DNA from 4 places in the Streptomyces rectiviolaceus genome. Region 3 is predicted to be linked to each of the others. Evidence: riboswitches for the same ligand, from Rfam matches in the RefSeq annotation. Region 3 holds a riboswitch; each other region holds the start of a gene.
What was found. Region 3 has a riboswitch for cobalamin ahead of metE (5-methyltetrahydropteroyltriglutamate--homocysteine S-methyltransferase). Riboswitches for the same ligand answer to the same signal wherever they lie in the genome.

Region 1 (4,279 bases), on a different contig from region 3:
TGGGCTTCCTGGCCGCGCGCTGGCGCAAGGCCGAGACCGAGAGCCTGGACGAATGGGGCCTGGGCGGACGGTCGTTCGGCACCTGGGTCACGTGGTTCCTGCTCGGCGGCGACCTCTACACGGCGTATACGTTCGTGGCGGTCCCTGCGGCGATCTACGCGGCGGGCGCGGCCGGCTTCTTCGCTGTGCCGTACACGATCCTCGTCTACCCGCTGATCTTCACCTTCCTGCCGCGCCTGTGGTCCGTGTCGCACAAGCACGGATACGTGACCACATCGGACTTCGTGCGCGGGCGCTTCGGCTCCAAGGGGCTCTCACTGGCCGTCGCGGTCACCGGCATCCTCGCCACGATGCCGTACATCGCACTCCAGTTGGTCGGCATCCAGGCCGTGCTCGACGTCATGGGCGTCGGCGGTGGCCCTGACACGAACTGGTTCATCAAGGACCTGCCGCTCCTGATCGCGTTCGCGGTGCTCGCCGCGTACACGTACTCGTCGGGTCTGCGCGCCCCCGCGCTGATCGCGTTCGTGAAGGACGGCCTGATCTACCTCGTCATCGCCGTCGCGATCATCTACATCCCGATCAAGCTCGGCGGCTTCGACGAGATCTTCCAGGCGGCGAACGACAAGTTCTCAGCGAGCAACGAGGCGGCGGGCAAGCCCGTCGCGGGCCTCGCGCCGGGCCATGCCGGGCAGTGGACCTATGCCACGCTCGCGCTCGGCTCCGCGCTCGCGCTGTTCATGTACCCGCACTCGATCACGGCGACGCTCTCCTCCAAGAGCCGCAACGTGATCCGCCGCAACACCACGATCCTGCCGCTCTACTCGCTGATGCTGGGCCTGCTCGCGCTGCTCGGCTTCATGGCGATCGCGGCCGGGGTGAAGGTCGAGAACGGGCAGCTGGCGATCCCGCAGCTGTTCGAGACGATGTTCCCCGACTGGTTCACCGGCGTCGCGTTCGCGGCGATCGGCATCGGCGCGCTCGTGCCCGCGGCCATCATGTCGATCGCGGCCGCGAATCTCTTCACCAGGAACATCTACAAGGACTTCCTCAAGCCGGACGCGACACCCTCGCAGGAGATGAAGGTCTCCAAGCTGGTCTCGCTCCTGGTGAAGGTCGGCGCGCTCGCCTTCGTCCTCACCATGGACAAGACGGTCGCGATCAACTTCCAGCTCCTGGGCGGCATCTGGATCCTGCAGACCATGCCCGCGCTTGTCGGCGGCCTGTTCACGCGGTGGTTCCACCGCTGGGCGCTGCTCGCGGGCTGGGCGGTCGGCATGGTCTACGGAACCGTCGCCGCGTACGGCGTCGCGTCGCCGACGCAGAAGCACTTCGGCGGCTCGTCCGACGAGATCCCCGGCATCGGCGAGATCGGCTACATCGGCCTCACGGCGTTCGTCCTGAACGTGGTGGTCACCGTGGTCATGACCTTCGTCCTGCGCGCCATGAAGGCCCCTGACGGGATCGACGAGACCTCTCCCGGCGACTACACGGCGGACGCGGGCGACCCGGGCGTCGTGGAGGAGCTGCCGCCGGCCACGGTGGGAGCGCCCGGCGGGCACTGAGCCTCTTCTGTACGCGGTACGAGCGCGGGCCGCCGGATTCCTCCGGCGGCCCGCGCTCTTGCGCGTCGCCTACGAGGCCTACTAGTCCTACGCGGCCTTGTAGAGCTTCGTGCGGACCCGCTGTGCCGCCCGGGCGGCCGAGGAGATCGTCAGGGCCTTGTCGGTGCCCCCTCGCACGATGACGAGCACACCGCCGACCCGCATCCCGACCTCGTACTCCGCAGTGCCGTCGTACTCGTCGCCGCCGGTGGTCCGCGTGGTCTCGATGACCGCCTCGTCGCCCAGGCCCGGCAGCTTCCCTGCCTCGTGGTGCTCGGTGACCGGGGCCGCCTCCGTGTCGACGGCCGCGGCGGGGCACACCTCGTTGAGCTGGAGTCGCAGCGCGAGGTAGCGCTCGGCCCGCGCGGCCGGCATCGAGACCAGGCGCTCGAAGACGTAGGGATCGCCCTCGTCGACCTCTCCGGGCCGGGGGCGCACCGTGTGCTCGGCGCTGGCGCCCCGCATGCGCCACAGCTCCTCGCGCGCCTCCTTGCCGGGTGCGCAGGAGCCCCAGTCGCCGCCGCCGAAGTGCCGGTTGAACAGCCCCAGGGTCGCCTCGGACGCCTCTGCCTTCGCCCCGACCGCCTTCGCCGGAAGCAGCGCCGCCTTCAGCTCGGCGTCCGTGAAGACCTTCCCGGGATCCGCGTCGCCGTCGACACCGGGCGCCGTGGTCGGCTTCGGGGTCCGCGCAGGCTTCGACCCCGCCTTCTCACCGGCCTCCCCGCACCCGGTGAGCAGCATCACCAGCGCCGCGGCACAGGCCGCACCCCGTCCCCGCACAGCGACTCTCCCTGTTCGGCCATCAGTTCGGCCGCCACCCTAGGGGATACGCACGCCGACACAAGATGTGGGGTTGCCGCCGAGAGCCAGCACAAGATGTATGCTCGTGCTCGCTGTCGCCGCAGGGGAATCCGGTGCAAGTCCGGAACTGTCCCGCAACGGTGTATGAGTACGCATTTGTCGTGCTCGCAAGTCCGAAAACCTGTCGACAGCGCGCCCGTTCCGACCGGTCCGGGTGCCAACGACGTCCGGGCCTCGTGGAATGGGCTGGTGGACGCGGAGCGCAGCCCTGCCCAGGGGCGGCCCCCGTGTGTCACTCACCCCTCCTCCCCAAGGCTCAGAGCCGAGCGAGGGAGTGCTCCACGTGACCATCGCGCCAGCCGAACCTGCGTCAGCGCAGACCACCGACGGTCAGCAGACCGCCGACGGCCCAGGAACCGCGCTGCTGCGTACCCTGACCGACCTCACCGCCGACCTCCCCGACGCCGACCCCGGCAGAGTCGCGGCCGCCGCGCTGCGCGGCCGTTCGGCCAGGGCCGATGTGGCGGAGCTGCGGGAGCTGGCGACCGAGGCCGCCGCGGGGCTCATCTCCGAGGACCCGACCTACTCGCAGCTCGCGGCCAGGCTCCTCAGCCTCAGCATCCGTGACGAGGCCGCGTCGCAGGGCGTGCGCTCCTTCTCCGACTCGGTCGCCGTCGGGCACCGCGAGGGCCTGATCGCGGACCGTACGGCAGCGTTCGTCACCGACCATGCGGAGCACCTCGACGGTCTCGTGGAGGCGGCCCTGGAGGACGGCGCCGACTTCCGCTTCGGTTACTTCGGCCTGCGCACCCTGCACAGCCGCTATCTCCTTCGCCATCCGATCACCCGGCAGGTCATCGAGACCCCGCAGCACTTCATGCTGCGCGTCGCGAGCGGCCTCGCCGAGGACGAAAGCGTCCGCGCGGTGGACGAAGTCGCCGCCCTGTACCGCCTGATGAGCCGCCTGGACTACCTGCCGTCATCGCCGACGCTCTTCAACTCCGGCACGCGCCACCCGCAGATGTCCTCCTGCTACCTCCTCGACTCCCCGCTGGACGAGCTTGACTCCATCTACGACCGCTACCACCAGGTCGCGCGCCTCTCCAAGCACGCGGGCGGCATCGGCCTCTCGTACTCCCGCATCCGCGCCCGCGGTTCGCTGATCCGCGGCACGAACGGCCACTCCAACGGCATCGTGCCGTTCCTCAAGACCCTGGACGCCTCCGTCGCCGCCGTGAACCAGGGCGGCAGGCGCAAGGGCGCCGCCGCGGTGTACCTGGAGACCTGGCACTCCGACATCGAAGAGTTCCTGGAGCTGCGCGACAACACCGGTGAGGACCAGCGGCGCACGCACAACCTCAACCTCGCGCACTGGATCCCGGACGAGTTCATGCGCCGGGTCGCCGCGAGCCAGGACTGGTCGCTGTTCTCGCCCGCCGACGTGCCCGAGCTCGTCGACCTGTGGGGCGACGAGTTCGACGCCGCGTACCGCAAGGCCGAGGCCGCCGGGCTCGCCCGCAAGACCATCCCCGCCCGTGACCTCTACGGCCGCATGATGCGCACCCTGGCACAGACCGGCAACGGCTGGATGACCTTCAAGGACGCCGCCAACCGCACCGCCAACCAGACGGCGGAGCCCGGCCACACGGTCCACTCCTCCAACCTCTGCACGGAGATCCTGGAGGTGACGGACGACGGCGAGACGGCCGTCTGCAACCTGGGTTCGGTGAACCTCGGCGCCTTCGTGGACACGGCCGCCGGTGACATCGACTGGGAGCGGCTCGACGAGACCGTCCGCACGGCCGTCACGTTCCTCGACCGCGTCGTCGACATCAACTTCTACCCGACCGAGCAGGCCGGGCGCTCCAACGCCA
Region 2 (4,279 bases), on a different contig from region 3:
CCTGGAGCGCGAGAACCCGCCGTTCACGTTCTTCGTCGTCGACGAGGCCGCGCTGCACCGGCAGATCGGCGGACCACGCGTGCAGCGCGCCCAGTTGCAGCGCCTCATCGACATCTCGACGCGCCCGAAGGTGTCCCTCCAGGTGCTGCCGTTCACGGCGGGCGCCCACTACTCCACCCTGAGCAGCTTCATCCTGCTCGGCTTCCTCGACGACGAGGACCTGCTGTACCTGGAAGCCCAGGGAAACCAGTCGATCCGTGACGACCACGAGCTGATCGTGCGTCACCAGGAGTGCTTCGAATCTCTCCGCGAGACCGCGTACGCCGGGGAGCAGGCCATCGACTTGATCAATCAGATCAGGGACGGCATTGACAGCAGCTGACCTCCCGGCCCCAAGGAGTCCGGGAGGAGCGAGGAGGCCTCAAGATGCCAGCCGCGTTGCGAGAGTGGTGGCAGGGGGTTCTCGCGGCCATCAGGCAGGCGCCGTGGCCGAGCGGTGGTTCGGGTGGTGCGCAAGGTGCCGGTGGGGCCTCCACCGGCAGCCCCGCAGGCTCGACCGCCGATGCCACCGGCAGCGCCGCTCTCGGACAGACACCGGCCGACGGCCCCTCCTACAACCAGCTCGTCCGCGAAGCGATGGCCGACCAGGACCGCACGGACCGGATGGACACGCTGGACCGCCATCGCACGGACGACAACGTCCGGATGTTCACGACCAGGGTCGTCTACTGCACCGGCTGCATACTCGTCCTGCTGCTGACGCTCACGGGAGTGCTCGTCGTCCTGGGCGCCGTCGGCATGACGGGCTTCTGGACGGTCGGCTCGGTGATCGCCGTCTTCTCGACCCCTGTGATCGCGCTGAGCCGCCAGCTCGCCAAGCTGATCTCGCAGACAGGGACTACGCCCGCGCTCAGCGACGACCGCCGCGCTGTGGTTCCCGCTCAGCGGCCCCAGCCCAAGGCCGACGATCCTGCCTGAACTCGGCGAATCCCCACCACAGGCCCATGGACACCGCGGCCACCGCGGCCGCGAGTGCCCAGACGGCCAGCCGCGCCGCCGTCCCCTCGACCAGAAGGGCGGCCGCCGCGCCGACCAGGGTGGCGGCCGCACCGAGCAGCACGCACCCCGCCACGACCACGACAACCCCGGATGCCTTCCGCTTCCCCCCGTGCACACCGTTCACCAGGTGCCGCACTTCGGCGAGATGATGCTCGGTCATCCTGTCCCCCCTCTCTCTCCCCCGTCGCCGACGAGAGCGTTCAGGAACGCCTGCCAACGCTCAACAGAGAAGACGACGCGCGGCCCCGACGGGTTCTGCGAATCACGGACGATCACCGCCTCCCGCACGAAGGCGACTTCGACGCAGTCTCCTTCGTCCCCGCTGTGGCTGCTCCTGCACCAGGACCGTCCGGACGAACTCCCATGGGACACGCCGACCTCCCCCTACCAGAGAGCCTGCGTCCCGCACGATAGCGCCGTGATCTTGGAGGGCCCACAGGTCCGCCGAGAACCGCCACACCACGTACCGACCCGGACCGAATCACTCCTGGACCGCTCTCCGGTTGTCGTGTTCCAGTCTAGGAAAGTTCAATTTCCAGGCCTAGGGATAAACCGGCCCCATGTGGGCCTCGGCACACTCTCCCGTCCCAGGTCAACGGCAAGTTGACGGGCGTTCGCGGGCGTGGTGGACTGCCGGAGCCATTACGGCGGCAGGAGAGGAAGCCGGTGCGAATCCGGCGCGGTCCCGCCACTGTCATCGAGGAGACGACCCCTCGGAAGCCAGGAACTCTCGCCGCCGGTCACGTCGAACCAGGGCGCGGACACCCTGAGTGAGGACATATCGCCATGCGCGGCCGCCCGTTGCCGGTCTCTGTGCCCCTGCCCGTCCAGGCCGGGCCCCTCGCTCTCCTCCACGTACCGGTCGGCTGAAGCCATGTGTGCCGATCGCGACTTCGCGTACGGCGCCGCCGCCGGCCTCCTCGGTGATCTGCTCCTCGGCGATCCTCGCCGCGGGCACCCGGTCGCCGCGTTCGGCCGGGCGGCGGGCGCTGTCGAGCGTGTGCTGTGGCGTGACCACCGCGGATGGGGCGCCCTGCATGCCGTGGTGTGTGCCGGGGGCGCGGCGGGTGCCGCCGTCCTGGTCTCTTCTCTTGTACGTGACTCACGCGCCGCGTCCGTCGCGCTGACCGCCGCCTCCACCTGGGCCGTGGTCGGCGGCACCTCCCTCGGACGTGAGGCGCGGGCCATCGGCGGTGCGCTCGCCGCCGGGGACGTCGAGGTGGCGCGGGAGCGGCTGCCGCATCTGTGCGGGCGGGATCCGCGGTCGCTGGACGCCGACGGCATCGCGCGTGCCGTGGTCGAGTCCGTCGCCGAGAACACCTCCGACGCTGTGGTCGGGGCGCTCGTGTGGGGCGCCGTCGGCGGGGTGCCGGGGCTCGTCGCCTTCCGGGCCGTCAACACGCTCGACGCCATGGTCGGACACAAGTCCGTGAAGTACCGGCGGTACGGGTGGGCTTCCGCGCGGCTCGACGATGTTCTGGGGTGGCCGGGCGCCCGGCTCACCGCGGTGCTCGCGGCTGCCGCCGGGGATGCTCCGAGGGGAGCCCTGCGGGCCTGGCGTGCGGACGCCGCCAAGCATCCGAGCCCCAACGCGGGGCCCGTCGAGGCCGCCTTCGCCGGGGCGTTGGGGGTAAGGCTCGGGGGGACCCTCTCGTACGGAGGCCGGGTGGAACACCGGCCTGTCCTGAACACGGGCGGGCGGGCCGTCGAAGTGGCGGACATCGAGCGGGCCGTGCGGTTGTCGCGACGGGTCGGGCTGCTGGCCCTGGGGGTCGCCGCAGCGGTGAGCACTATGCGGAAAGGCGGCGCCTCATGAGTGGTGGACTGCTCGTTGCCGGGACCACATCCGACGCGGGGAAGAGCGTCGTCACCGCCGGGATCTGCCGGTGGCTGGCCCGCAAGGGGGTCTCCGTCGCGCCCTTCAAGGCGCAGAACATGTCCCTCAACTCCTTTGTCACGCGCGAAGGTGCCGAGATCGGGCGGGCCCAGGCCATGCAGGCACAGGCCGCCAGGGTCGAGCCGAGCGCGCTGATGAACCCCGTGCTGCTCAAGCCGGGCAGTGACCGCAGCAGCCAGGTCGTCCTCATGGGCAAGCCCGTGGGCGAGATGACCGCGCGCGGCTACCACGGCGGACGGCAGGAAGCGCTGCTCTCCACCGTCGTGGGATGCCTGGAGGAGCTCCGGGGCAGCTATGACGCCGTGATCTGTGAAGGCGCGGGCAGTCCCGCCGAGATCAATCTGCGGCGTACGGACATCGTGAACATGGGGATCGCGCGGGCCGCCCGCTTCCCCGTCCTGGTCGTCGGCGACATCGACCGGGGTGGCGTCTTCGCCTCCTTCTTCGGTACGACCGCGCTGCTGAGCGCCCAGGACCAGGAGCTGGTCGCCGGGTATCTCGTCAACAAGTTCCGGGGCGACGTCTCGCTGCTCGAACCCGGGCTCGACATGCTTCTCGGGCTCACCGGGCGGCGTACGTTCGGTGTGCTGCCGTTCCAGCACGGCCTCGGCATCGACGAGGAGGACGGGCTTCGGGTGTCCCTGCGGGGTGCCGTCAGGGAGTCCGCCGTCGCTCCCCCGGTCGGTGATGACGTGCTGCGGGTCGCCGTCTGTGCCGTGCCTCTGATGTCGAACTTCACGGACGTGGACGCCCTGGCCGCCGAACCGGGCGTCGTCGTGCGGTTCGTGGACCGGGCCGATGAGCTCGTCGACGCCGATCTCGTGGTCGTACCGGGGACGCGCGGCACCGTCCGCGCTCTTGAGTGGCTGCGCGAGCGCGGTCTCGCGGACGCCATCGCGCGGCGCGCCGCCGAGGGGCGACCCGTGCTCGGGATCTGCGGCGGCTTCCAGCTGCTCGGCGAGCGTATCGAGGATGACGTCGAGTCGCGTGCGGGGACCGTGGACGGGCTCGGACTGCTGCCCGTGCGGGTGCGGTTCGCACGCGAGAAGACCCTCGCACGGCCGGTCGGCGAGGCGCTCGGCGAACCCGTCGAGGGGTACGAGATCCATCACGGCGTCGCCGAAGTCCTGGGCGGAGAGCCCTTCTTGGACGGCTGCCGCGTCGGCGAGGTGTGGGGCACGCACTGGCACGGCTCCCTGGAGAGCGACGCGTTCCGGCGCCGCTTCCTGACCGAGGTCGCCCGCGCCGCGGGGCGCCGCTTCGTGCCCGCGCCCGACACCAGCTTCGGCGCACTGCGCGAGGAGCAGCTCGACCTGCTCGGCG
Region 3 (4,279 bases):
CGCGACGAGGCGCGGCTGTGGAACGACGTGTTCATCCTGGCCCAGGACCTCATCGGCATCCCCCGCGGCACGATCCGGGCCACGGCCTTGATCGAGACCATCACGGCGGCCGTCCAGATGGAGGAGATCCTCTACGAGCTGCGCGAGCACAGCTCGGGCCTCAACGCCGGCCGCTGGGACTACCTCTTCAGCCTCATCAAGACCTTCGGACACCGCACCGACTTCCTGCTGCCCGACCGGGCCAAGGTCACCATGACCGCCCCCTTCATGCGCGCGTACACCGAACTCCTGGTGCGCACCTGCCACAAGCGGGGCGCCCACGCCATCGGCGGCATGGCCGCTCACGTACCCGGCAAGGACCCCGACGCCCACCGGGCGGCCCTCGCCAGGGTGCGGCTCGACAAGGAACGCGAGGCCGAGGACGGGTTCGACGGCTCCTGGGTCGCCCACCCCGCGCTCGTGCCCGTCTGCCGCGAGGTGTTCGACGGGGTGCTCGACACCCGCCCGCACCAGATCGACCGCACCCGCGACGACGTCGAGGTGACGGCGGCACGGTTGCTCTCCGTACGCCGCATCAGCGCGCCGCCCACCTCGGAGGGCGTACGCACCAACATCGCCGTCGCCCTGCGCTACTTCGCCGCATGGCTGCACGGCCAGGGAGCCGTCGCCCTGTACGGGCTGATGGAGGACGCCGCCACCGCCGAGATCGCCCGGGTGCAGATCTGGCAGTGGCTGCGCCACCGGGCCGTCGATCGCGAGGCGGTGTCGGAGGTGGTGGAGGACGAGCTCGCCGCCCTGGGGGCGGAGTACCCGTGGGCGCCCCTCGACGAGATCCGCGGTCTCTTCGAACGGACCGCGCTGGCACGGGAGTTGCCCGCCTTCTTCACCACGGATGCCTACAGCCGCCACCTCGTGCGTCACCTGGAGGGACAGTCATGACCGCGGCCATCCGCCGGGTCGGTGTGGTGGGCGGGGGCCAGATGGGCGCCGGAATCGCCGAGGTGTGCGCCCGCGCCGGCCTGGACACCGTCGTCTGCGAGGCCGACGCCCTCACCGCCCGCGCAGCCCGCGAGCGGGTCGCCGTATCGCTCGAACGAGCCGTGCAGCGCGGCAAGTTGGACCGCATCGGCGCCGAGGACGCGCTGGCCCGCATGGTCTTCACCGGCAGCATCGACGACCTGGCCGACCGTCAGCTCGTCGTCGAGGCCGTCGTCGAGGACACCGCGGCGAATACGGAGATCTTCGCCACCCTGGACAAGGTCGTCGAGGACCCGGGGGCGATCCTGGCCACCAACACCTCGTCCATCCCGGTCATGCGTCTGGGCATGGCGACCCGGCGCGCCGACCGTGTCCTCGGGCTGCACTTCTTCAATCCCGCCCCCGTGCTCCCCCTGGTCGAGATCGTCTCCTCGCTGCACACGGCCGCAGAAACCGTCGCCGCCGTCGAGGACTTCGCCACGCACACCCTGGGCAAGACGGTCGTCCGGTCGCAGGACAGAGCGGGCTTCGTCGTCAACGCCCTGCTCGTCCCCTACCTCCTCTCGGCGATCCGGATGACGGAGTCGGGCTTCGCCACGGCCGCCGATGTGGACGCGGGCATGGAGTTGGGCTGCGCGCACCCGATGGGGCCGCTGAAGCTGGCGGACCTGATCGGCCTGGACACGGTCGCCTCCATCGCGGCGTCTCTCTACGAAGAGTTCAAGGAACCCCTGTACGCACCGCCGCCGCTGCTCCGGCGCATGGTGGAGGCGGGGCTGCTCGGCCGCAAGACCGGCCGCGGGTTCCACATCTACGACCGGGGCTGAGGGGCCCGGGTCCGCCGCTGGGCTGAGGGGCCCGCGGCTGCTGTGAGCGGGGCGCGGAACAGAGTGGTGATCTGTTCCGCGCCCCTTCACGTGTTCGCGCGGCCGGTTCACGTGTTCGCCCGCGCCGGGCGGGTCCGTGTCTCACCTCACGGTCCGGAATGTGATCAGTGCTGCCCAAGAGGCCGACCACCCCTTAGCCTGACCAGTGCAGCTGGTTCGCCCTGTCCGCCAGGCAGAGGTGTCGTAAGAGGGAACCCGGTGGGAATCCGGGACTGCCCCGCAGCGGTGAGTGGGAACGACCGCCGTCATACGCACTGGATCCAAGCGCGGATCCGGGAAGCGACGGCCAGTAGGAACCTGTCTCGGCAGGTGTGCCCGCGAGTCCGAAGACCTGCCCGTTGCCCGTACGTGACCCCTCACGTGCGGACATCTCGGTGACCTCGTGGGCGGGTCGGCGTCAGATCAGGTGGAGCACCGCGCCGGTGGCGCGCGTCCGGTCCGCCCGGTTCGTCATCCCTTCGCGTCCGTGTCCCGTCACCGGGATCTCAGGAGTCATCTCGCGAAGGAGATTTCCGTGACAACGAAGTCCGCAGCCGCGGCAGCACAGGCCACTGTGTACGGCTACCCCCGCCAGGGCCCCGACCGGGAACTGAAGAAGGCCGTCGAGGGCTACTGGAAGGGCCGCGTCACCGCCGACGCCCTCCGGTACACCGCGGCGCAGCTGCGCCGGTCCACCTGGCAGCGTCTGGTCGACGCGGGCATCCATGAGGTGCCGACCGGTGACTTCTCGTACTACGACCACGTCCTGGACACCAGCGTCATGGTCGGCGCCGTCCCCCCGCGGCACCGCGAGGCCGTCGACACGGACCCGCTCGACGGCTATTTCGCGATGGCCCGCGGCACCCAGGACGTGGCCCCCCTCGAGATGACCAAGTGGTTCGACACCAACTACCACTACCTCGTGCCGGAGCTCGGCCCCGACACCGTCTTCACCGCCGACTCCGCCAAGCAGGTCGCCGAGCTGAAGGAGGCCCTCGCGATGGGCTTCGCGGCCCGCCCGGTCCTCGTCGGTCCGGTCACTTATCTGCTGCTCGCCAAGCCCGCGCCCGGCGTGGCCGCCGACTTCGAGCCGCTGACGCTCCTCGACCGCCTGCTGCCCGTGTACGCCGAGGTCCTGGCCGACCTGCGCGCCGCGGGCGCCGAGTGGGCGCAGCTCGACGAGCCCGCCCTGGTCCAGGACCGCACCCCGGCCGAGCTCAACGCCGCCGCCCGCGCCTACCGCGATCTGGGTGCTCTCACCGACCGCCCGAAGCTTCTTGTCGGTTCCTACTTCGGCAGGCTCGGCGAGGCGCTGCCGGTGCTCGCCAAGGCGCCGGTCGAGGGCCTCGCCCTTGACTTCACCGAGGCCGCCGCCAGTCAGCTCGAGGACCTCGCCGCCGTCGGCGGGCTGCCCGGCAAGCGTCTGGTCGCGGGCGTCGTCAACGGCCGCAACATCTGGATCAACGACCTGGAGAAGTCCCTGTCCACCCTGGGCACGCTCCTGGGGCTCGCCGAACGGGTCGACGTCTCCGCGTCCTGCTCCCTGCTGCACGTCCCGCTGGACGCCACCGCCGAGCGGGACATCGACCCGCAGATCGCCCGCTGGCTGGCCTTCGCCCACCAGAAGACCACCGAGATCGCCACGCTGGCCCGCGGTCTGGCCCAGGGCACGGGCGCCATCACGGCCGAACTGTCCGCCAACCGGGCCGACCTGGCGTCCCGCTCGGGCTCGGCCCTCACCCACGACCCGGCCGTACGCTCACGCGTCGCCTCCGTCACGGGCGCCGATGCCCGCCGCGCCCACGCCTACCCGGAGCGTGCGGCGGCCCAGCGGGCCCGGCTCGGCCTGCCGCAACTGCCCACGACCACCATCGGCTCCTTCCCGCAGACCACCGAACTGCGCACGGCACGGGCCGACTTGCGTGCGGGCCGTATCGACACGGCAGGCTACGAGGAGCGCATCAAGAACGAGATCCGCGAGGTGCTCGCCTTCCAGGAGAAGGCGGGCATCGACGTCCTGGTGCACGGCGAGCCCGAACGCAACGACATGGTGCAGTACTTCGCCGAGCAGCTCACCGGCTACCTCGCCACGCAGCACGGCTGGGTCCAGTCGTACGGCACCCGCTATGTGCGCCCGCCGGTCCTCGCCGGCGACATCTCCCGGCCCGAGCCGATGACGGTGCGCTGGACCTCGTACGCCAACTCCCTCACCGAACGCCCCGTCAAGGGCATGCTCACCGGTCCTGTCACCATGCTCGCCTGGTCGTTCGTCCGCGACGACCAGCCACTCGGAGACACCGCGCGCCAGGTCGCCCTCGCCCTGCGCGACGAGGTCAACGACCTGGAGACGGCAGGCACTTCGGTGATCCAGGTCGACGAACCGGCGCTGCGCGAGACGCTTCCGCTGCGCACCGCCGAGCACGCCGCGTACCTGG
Region 4 (4,279 bases), on a different contig from region 3:
CGCCACAGTTCCAGGGCGGCGGCGCTGCGAGTGGTGCCGAGCTTGGCCGCGAGATCGGGCACCGCCGGGTCGGACAGGGTGCACACCACGTCGTTGTCGGCGGGCAGCCGCTTGCGGGTGACGCCGCTCGCGACCATGGCCACGTCGCACAGGATGGGAGCGCCCGCCCGCAGGGCCTCGCGGGCACGGGCCACCACGTCCGGGGTGAAAGCGAGGTCGCGTACGAGGTCGACCATGCCGCAGGCGTGGATCATGCGGACCGCGACCTGGCTGACGTCGGCGGGCAGGCCCGCCAGATCCGCCTCCGCGCGGATCGTGGCGAAGGACTGGCGGTAGATCGCCGGTCCGTCCTTCTCGTACTGGTGCACAGTGCGTTCGCTCTCTTGATAGGGCATGGAACAGTCAGGTGTTGCGGGGTTGATCATGTGTTCATGTGTGGTCAGCGGCGGGCCGCGGCCACGGCGGCGGCGAGCGCCGCGCCCGGGCTGCCGGGGATGCTCGCCGGAGCGTCCCGTTTCTCGCCGCGTACGTGGGAGATCTGATGCCCGTCGGGAGTGGCGACGACGTCGATCCACTCCCCGTGAGGGTGTCCGCACCGGCGCTCGCACCCGGACCAGTACACCGGCAGCGCCCCCACGGGCCCCAACGATGCTGTCGCCGTGGCGCGTACGTCGTCCAGGGACTTGGCACAGCCGGGCCTGCCGATACAGGCACCCACTCCGGTCCAGGGAGAGCCGGGTCCGGTGATGAGGCCGGCGGCCCCCAGATCTTCCAGGAGCTGTGCGGCCTCGCGCCGGTCGACTCCCGGCAGGACGACTCCGCGCCAGGGGGTCAGCCGCAGCTCGCCGCCGCCGCGGTGGCGGGCGGTGTCCGTCAGTGTCTGCCACTGGGGTGCGCTGATGCGGCCCAGGGGCAGGCCGAGGGAGAGCGCGGCCGTGTCGCGCGGGCCGGGCACGACACCGAGGGCGGGCCCGGCCGCATCCCGGGGGAGCGGGCCGGTGGTGGGGGTGACGCGGAACCCGGCCTCCCGCAGGCGGCGCAGGACCGCGTCGAGGAGGGGGCCGACGCCGCCGGGCAGATCCGTCACCCGCCAGGAACCCGCGTCGGGCGCCTGCTCCAGGAAGGTCTCGGCCGCGATGAGGGCGGCCCGCGGTGCCTGCGCGGCAGACAACAGGACGGCATCGTGCACCGGGCCGATCCGCAGCAGCGCCTCGTCATCGCCCCGCGCCGTCAGGGTCACATCGCCGCCGAGCGCTCCGACATCGCCGCGGCCGTCGTCGAGCGCGAACAAGAACCGCCCTGACAGGGCGGCGGCCCGGTCGCTGGTGCACAACAGCTCGTCCAGGGCGGACAACCACGGACGAATGTCGCGCTCGCCCCGGTCGTCGAGTCCCGAGAGCGGGGAGGCCACCACGTTGCGTACCCGCTCGTGGAGTTCTGAGGGCAAAAGCCCCGATTCGCCCAGCAGGTAAGCCAGTTCGCTCCCGCAGTCCGCACCAAGGCCGCGCAGCTGGACATTGCCGCGCGATGTGAGATGCAACTCCCCGTCTCCAAGACGCTCTGCCAGGTCCCGCAGCACGTCAGCCTGCCCCACGGTCAGCAGGCCACCCGGGACGCGGACGCGGGCCAGCGCCCCGTCGTCCGCCCGGTGCAGCCGCAGCGTCCCGGGGCATGCGTCGCCGCGGCCGCGGGCAGACTCGTCTCCCGAGAGCGCGGGCGAGGGGACCGATGGGGGCATGGCGGCGAGCATACCGACCCATCGCAGCAGGTCCGCCTGCCCCCCGGCAGTTGATCGGCCCTTAGTATTCCTAGCGACGGGCCAGCCGGCCCGTCGTCGCCACAGACGGCGACAAGGGGAGGAAGCCCGGTGCGATTCCGGCGCGGTCCCGCCACTGTGAGCCCGGTGCACATGCCGGGTGAGTCAGGAACTCCCTTCCCCGAGCTCTCGTCCGCTCGAGCAGGGGAGACGCCATCGACACCACCCGGGGCGTGGACACCCCGAGGAAGGCCCGACGCCGCATGATCCTGCTCCTGTCGACGTCCGACACCGACCTGCTCAGCGCCCGCGCCGCCGCCGGCCCGGTCGACTACCGCTACGCGAACCCCTCCCGGCTCCCGCTCGAGGACCTCCCGCAGCTCCTGGACGGCGCCGACCTGGTCGTCGTGCGTCTCCTCGGCGGCGTGCGCGCCTGGCAGGAAGGACTCGACCAAGTCCTGGCCACCGGACGCCCCGTGGTCGTCCTCACCGGCGAACAGGCCCCCGACGCCCAGCTGATGGCCGCATCGACCGTGCCGATCGGCATCGCCGCCGAGGCCCACGCCTACCTCGCCCACGGCGGACCCGGCAACCTGGAGCAGCTGGCCCGGTTCCTCTCCGACACCGTCCTGCTCACCGGCCACGGCTTCGAGCCGCCCGCCCCCGCACCCTCGTGGGGCCCGCTGGAGCGCACCGCCCGTCAGGTCGAGGGACCGACCGTCGCGGTGCTCTACTACCGCGCCCACCACATGAGCGGCAACACCGCCTTCATCGAGGCCCTGTGCCGCGCGGTCGAGGACGCCGGAGCGCGCCCGCTGCCGCTGTACGTCGCCTCGCTGCGCACCCCCGAGCCCGAACTCATCGATGAACTGCGCGCCGCCGACGCGATCGTGACCACGGTCCTCGCGGCGGGCGGCACGCGGCCCGCCGAGGCATCGGCGGGCGGCGACGACGAGTCCTGGGACGCAGGCGCCCTCAGCGGCCTCGACGTGCCCATCCTCCAGGCGCTGTGCCTCACCAGCTCACGTACCGACTGGGAGGACAACGACGAGGGCGTCTCGCCGCTGGACGCCGCAAGCCAGATCGCGGTCCCCGAGTTCGACGGCCGCCTGATCACGGTGCCGTTCTCCTTCAAGGAGATCGACGAGGACGGTCTGCCCGCGTACGTCGCCGACGCCGAGCGCGCCGCCCGCGTGGCAGGCATCGCCGTCCGGCACGCGCGCCTTCGCCACATCCCGGCCGCCGACAAGCGCATCGCGCTCGTCCTGTCCGCCTACCCGACCAAGCACTCGCGGATCGGCAACGCGGTCGGCCTCGACACCCCCGCCAGTGCCGTCTCCCTGCTGCGCCGACTCCGCGAAGAGGGCTACGACTTCGGTACGGAGGAGGTCCCGGGCCTGGCCTCCGGCGACGGCGACGAGCTGATCTACGCCCTGATCGAGGCGGGCGGCCACGACCAGGAGTGGCTCACCGATGAGCAGCTGGCCCGCAACCCCGTCCGCATCCCGGCGGCCGACTACCGCCGCTGGTACGCCACCCTCCCCGCCGAGCTGCGCGAGTCCGTCGAGCAGCACTGGGGCCCCGCCCCCGGCGAGATGTTCGTCGACCGGTCCCGCAACCCGGAGGGCGACATCGTGCTTGCCGCCCTGCGCCGCGGCAACCTGCTCATCCTCATCCAGCCGCCGCGCGGTTTCGGCGAGAACCCGATCGCGATCTACCACGACCCCGATCTGCCGCCCTCGCACCACTACTTGGCCGCCTACCGCTGGATCGCCGCATCCGCCGACGACAACGGCTTCGGCGCCGACGCGATGATCCACCTCGGCAAGCACGGCAACCTGGAATGGCTGCCCGGCAAGAACGCGGGCCTGTCCGCGGCCTGCGGCCCCGACGCGGCCCTGGGCGATCTCCCCCTGATCTACCCGTTCCTGGTCAACGACCCGGGAGAGGGCACGCAGGCCAAGCGGCGCGTCCACGCCACCCTCGTCGACCACCTCGTACCGCCGATGGCGCGCGCCGAAAGCTACGGCGACATCGCCCGCCTCGAACAACTCCTGGACGAGCACGCCCAGATCGCCGCGATGGACCCGGCGAAGCTGCCCGCGATCCGCGCCCAGATCTGGACCCTGATCCAGGCCGCCAAGCTCGACCACGACCTGGGGCTCGAAGGCCGCCCCGAGGACGAGGGCTTCGACGAGTTCATCATGCATCTCGACGGCTGGCTCTGTGAGATCAAGGACGCCCAGATCCGCGACGGCCTGCATGTCCTGGGCGGCGCCCCGGCCGGCGCCGACCGCGTCAACCTCGTCCTCGCGATCCTGCGCGCCCGCCAGATCTGGGGCGGCACGGCGTCGCTCCCCGGCCTGCGCGAGGCGCTGGGCCTCGACGAGTCGGCGGCCACCCGCACCACCGCCGACGAGGTCGAGGCGAAGGCCCGCACCCTGGTCCAGGCGATGGACGACGCCGACTGGGCCCCGGACGCCGTGGCGAGGGTGGCCGACGGGCACCCGCAGTCCGTCGCCG

Region 1: it holds a riboswitch for cobalamin, as region 3 does, so the genes downstream of both, ABD378_RS41255 (ribonucleoside-diphosphate reductase subunit alpha) here and metE (5-methyltetrahydropteroyltriglutamate--homocysteine S-methyltransferase) in region 3, are expected to answer to the same signal.
Region 2: it holds a riboswitch for cobalamin, as region 3 does, so the genes downstream of both, ABD378_RS24230 (cobalamin biosynthesis protein) here and metE (5-methyltetrahydropteroyltriglutamate--homocysteine S-methyltransferase) in region 3, are expected to answer to the same signal.
Region 4: it holds a riboswitch for cobalamin, as region 3 does, so the genes downstream of both, cobN (cobaltochelatase subunit CobN) here and metE (5-methyltetrahydropteroyltriglutamate--homocysteine S-methyltransferase) in region 3, are expected to answer to the same signal.

The regions. Positions count from the first base shown of each region.
Region 1 is NZ_BAAAUG010000208.1:47,103-51,381, forward strand. It holds gene mctP (monocarboxylate uptake permease MctP) at 1-1,565, shown strand, start outside; gene ABD378_RS41250 (hypothetical protein) at 1,653-2,384, opposite strand; cobalamin riboswitch at 2,485-2,608, shown strand; gene ABD378_RS41255 (ribonucleoside-diphosphate reductase subunit alpha) at 2,749-4,279, shown strand, end outside.
Region 2 is NZ_BAAAUG010000085.1:18,912-23,190, reverse strand. It holds gene ABD378_RS24250 (helix-turn-helix domain-containing protein) at 1-382, shown strand, start outside; gene ABD378_RS24245 (hypothetical protein) at 427-978, shown strand; gene ABD378_RS24240 (hypothetical protein) at 911-1,219, opposite strand; gene ABD378_RS24235 (DUF397 domain-containing protein) at 1,216-1,431, opposite strand; cobalamin riboswitch at 1,669-1,811, shown strand; gene ABD378_RS24230 (cobalamin biosynthesis protein) at 1,934-2,875, shown strand; gene ABD378_RS24225 (cobyric acid synthase) at 2,872-4,279, shown strand, end outside.
Region 3 is NZ_BAAAUG010000086.1:32,128-36,406, reverse strand. It holds gene aceB (malate synthase A) at 1-939, shown strand, start outside; gene ABD378_RS24485 (3-hydroxybutyryl-CoA dehydrogenase) at 936-1,805, shown strand; cobalamin riboswitch at 2,001-2,218, shown strand; gene metE (5-methyltetrahydropteroyltriglutamate--homocysteine S-methyltransferase) at 2,380-4,279, shown strand, end outside.
Region 4 is NZ_BAAAUG010000022.1:378,315-382,593, forward strand. It holds gene ABD378_RS07520 (precorrin-8X methylmutase) at 1-368, opposite strand, end outside; gene ABD378_RS07525 (precorrin-3B synthase) at 440-1,750, opposite strand; cobalamin riboswitch at 1,799-1,950, shown strand; gene cobN (cobaltochelatase subunit CobN) at 2,020-4,279, shown strand, end outside.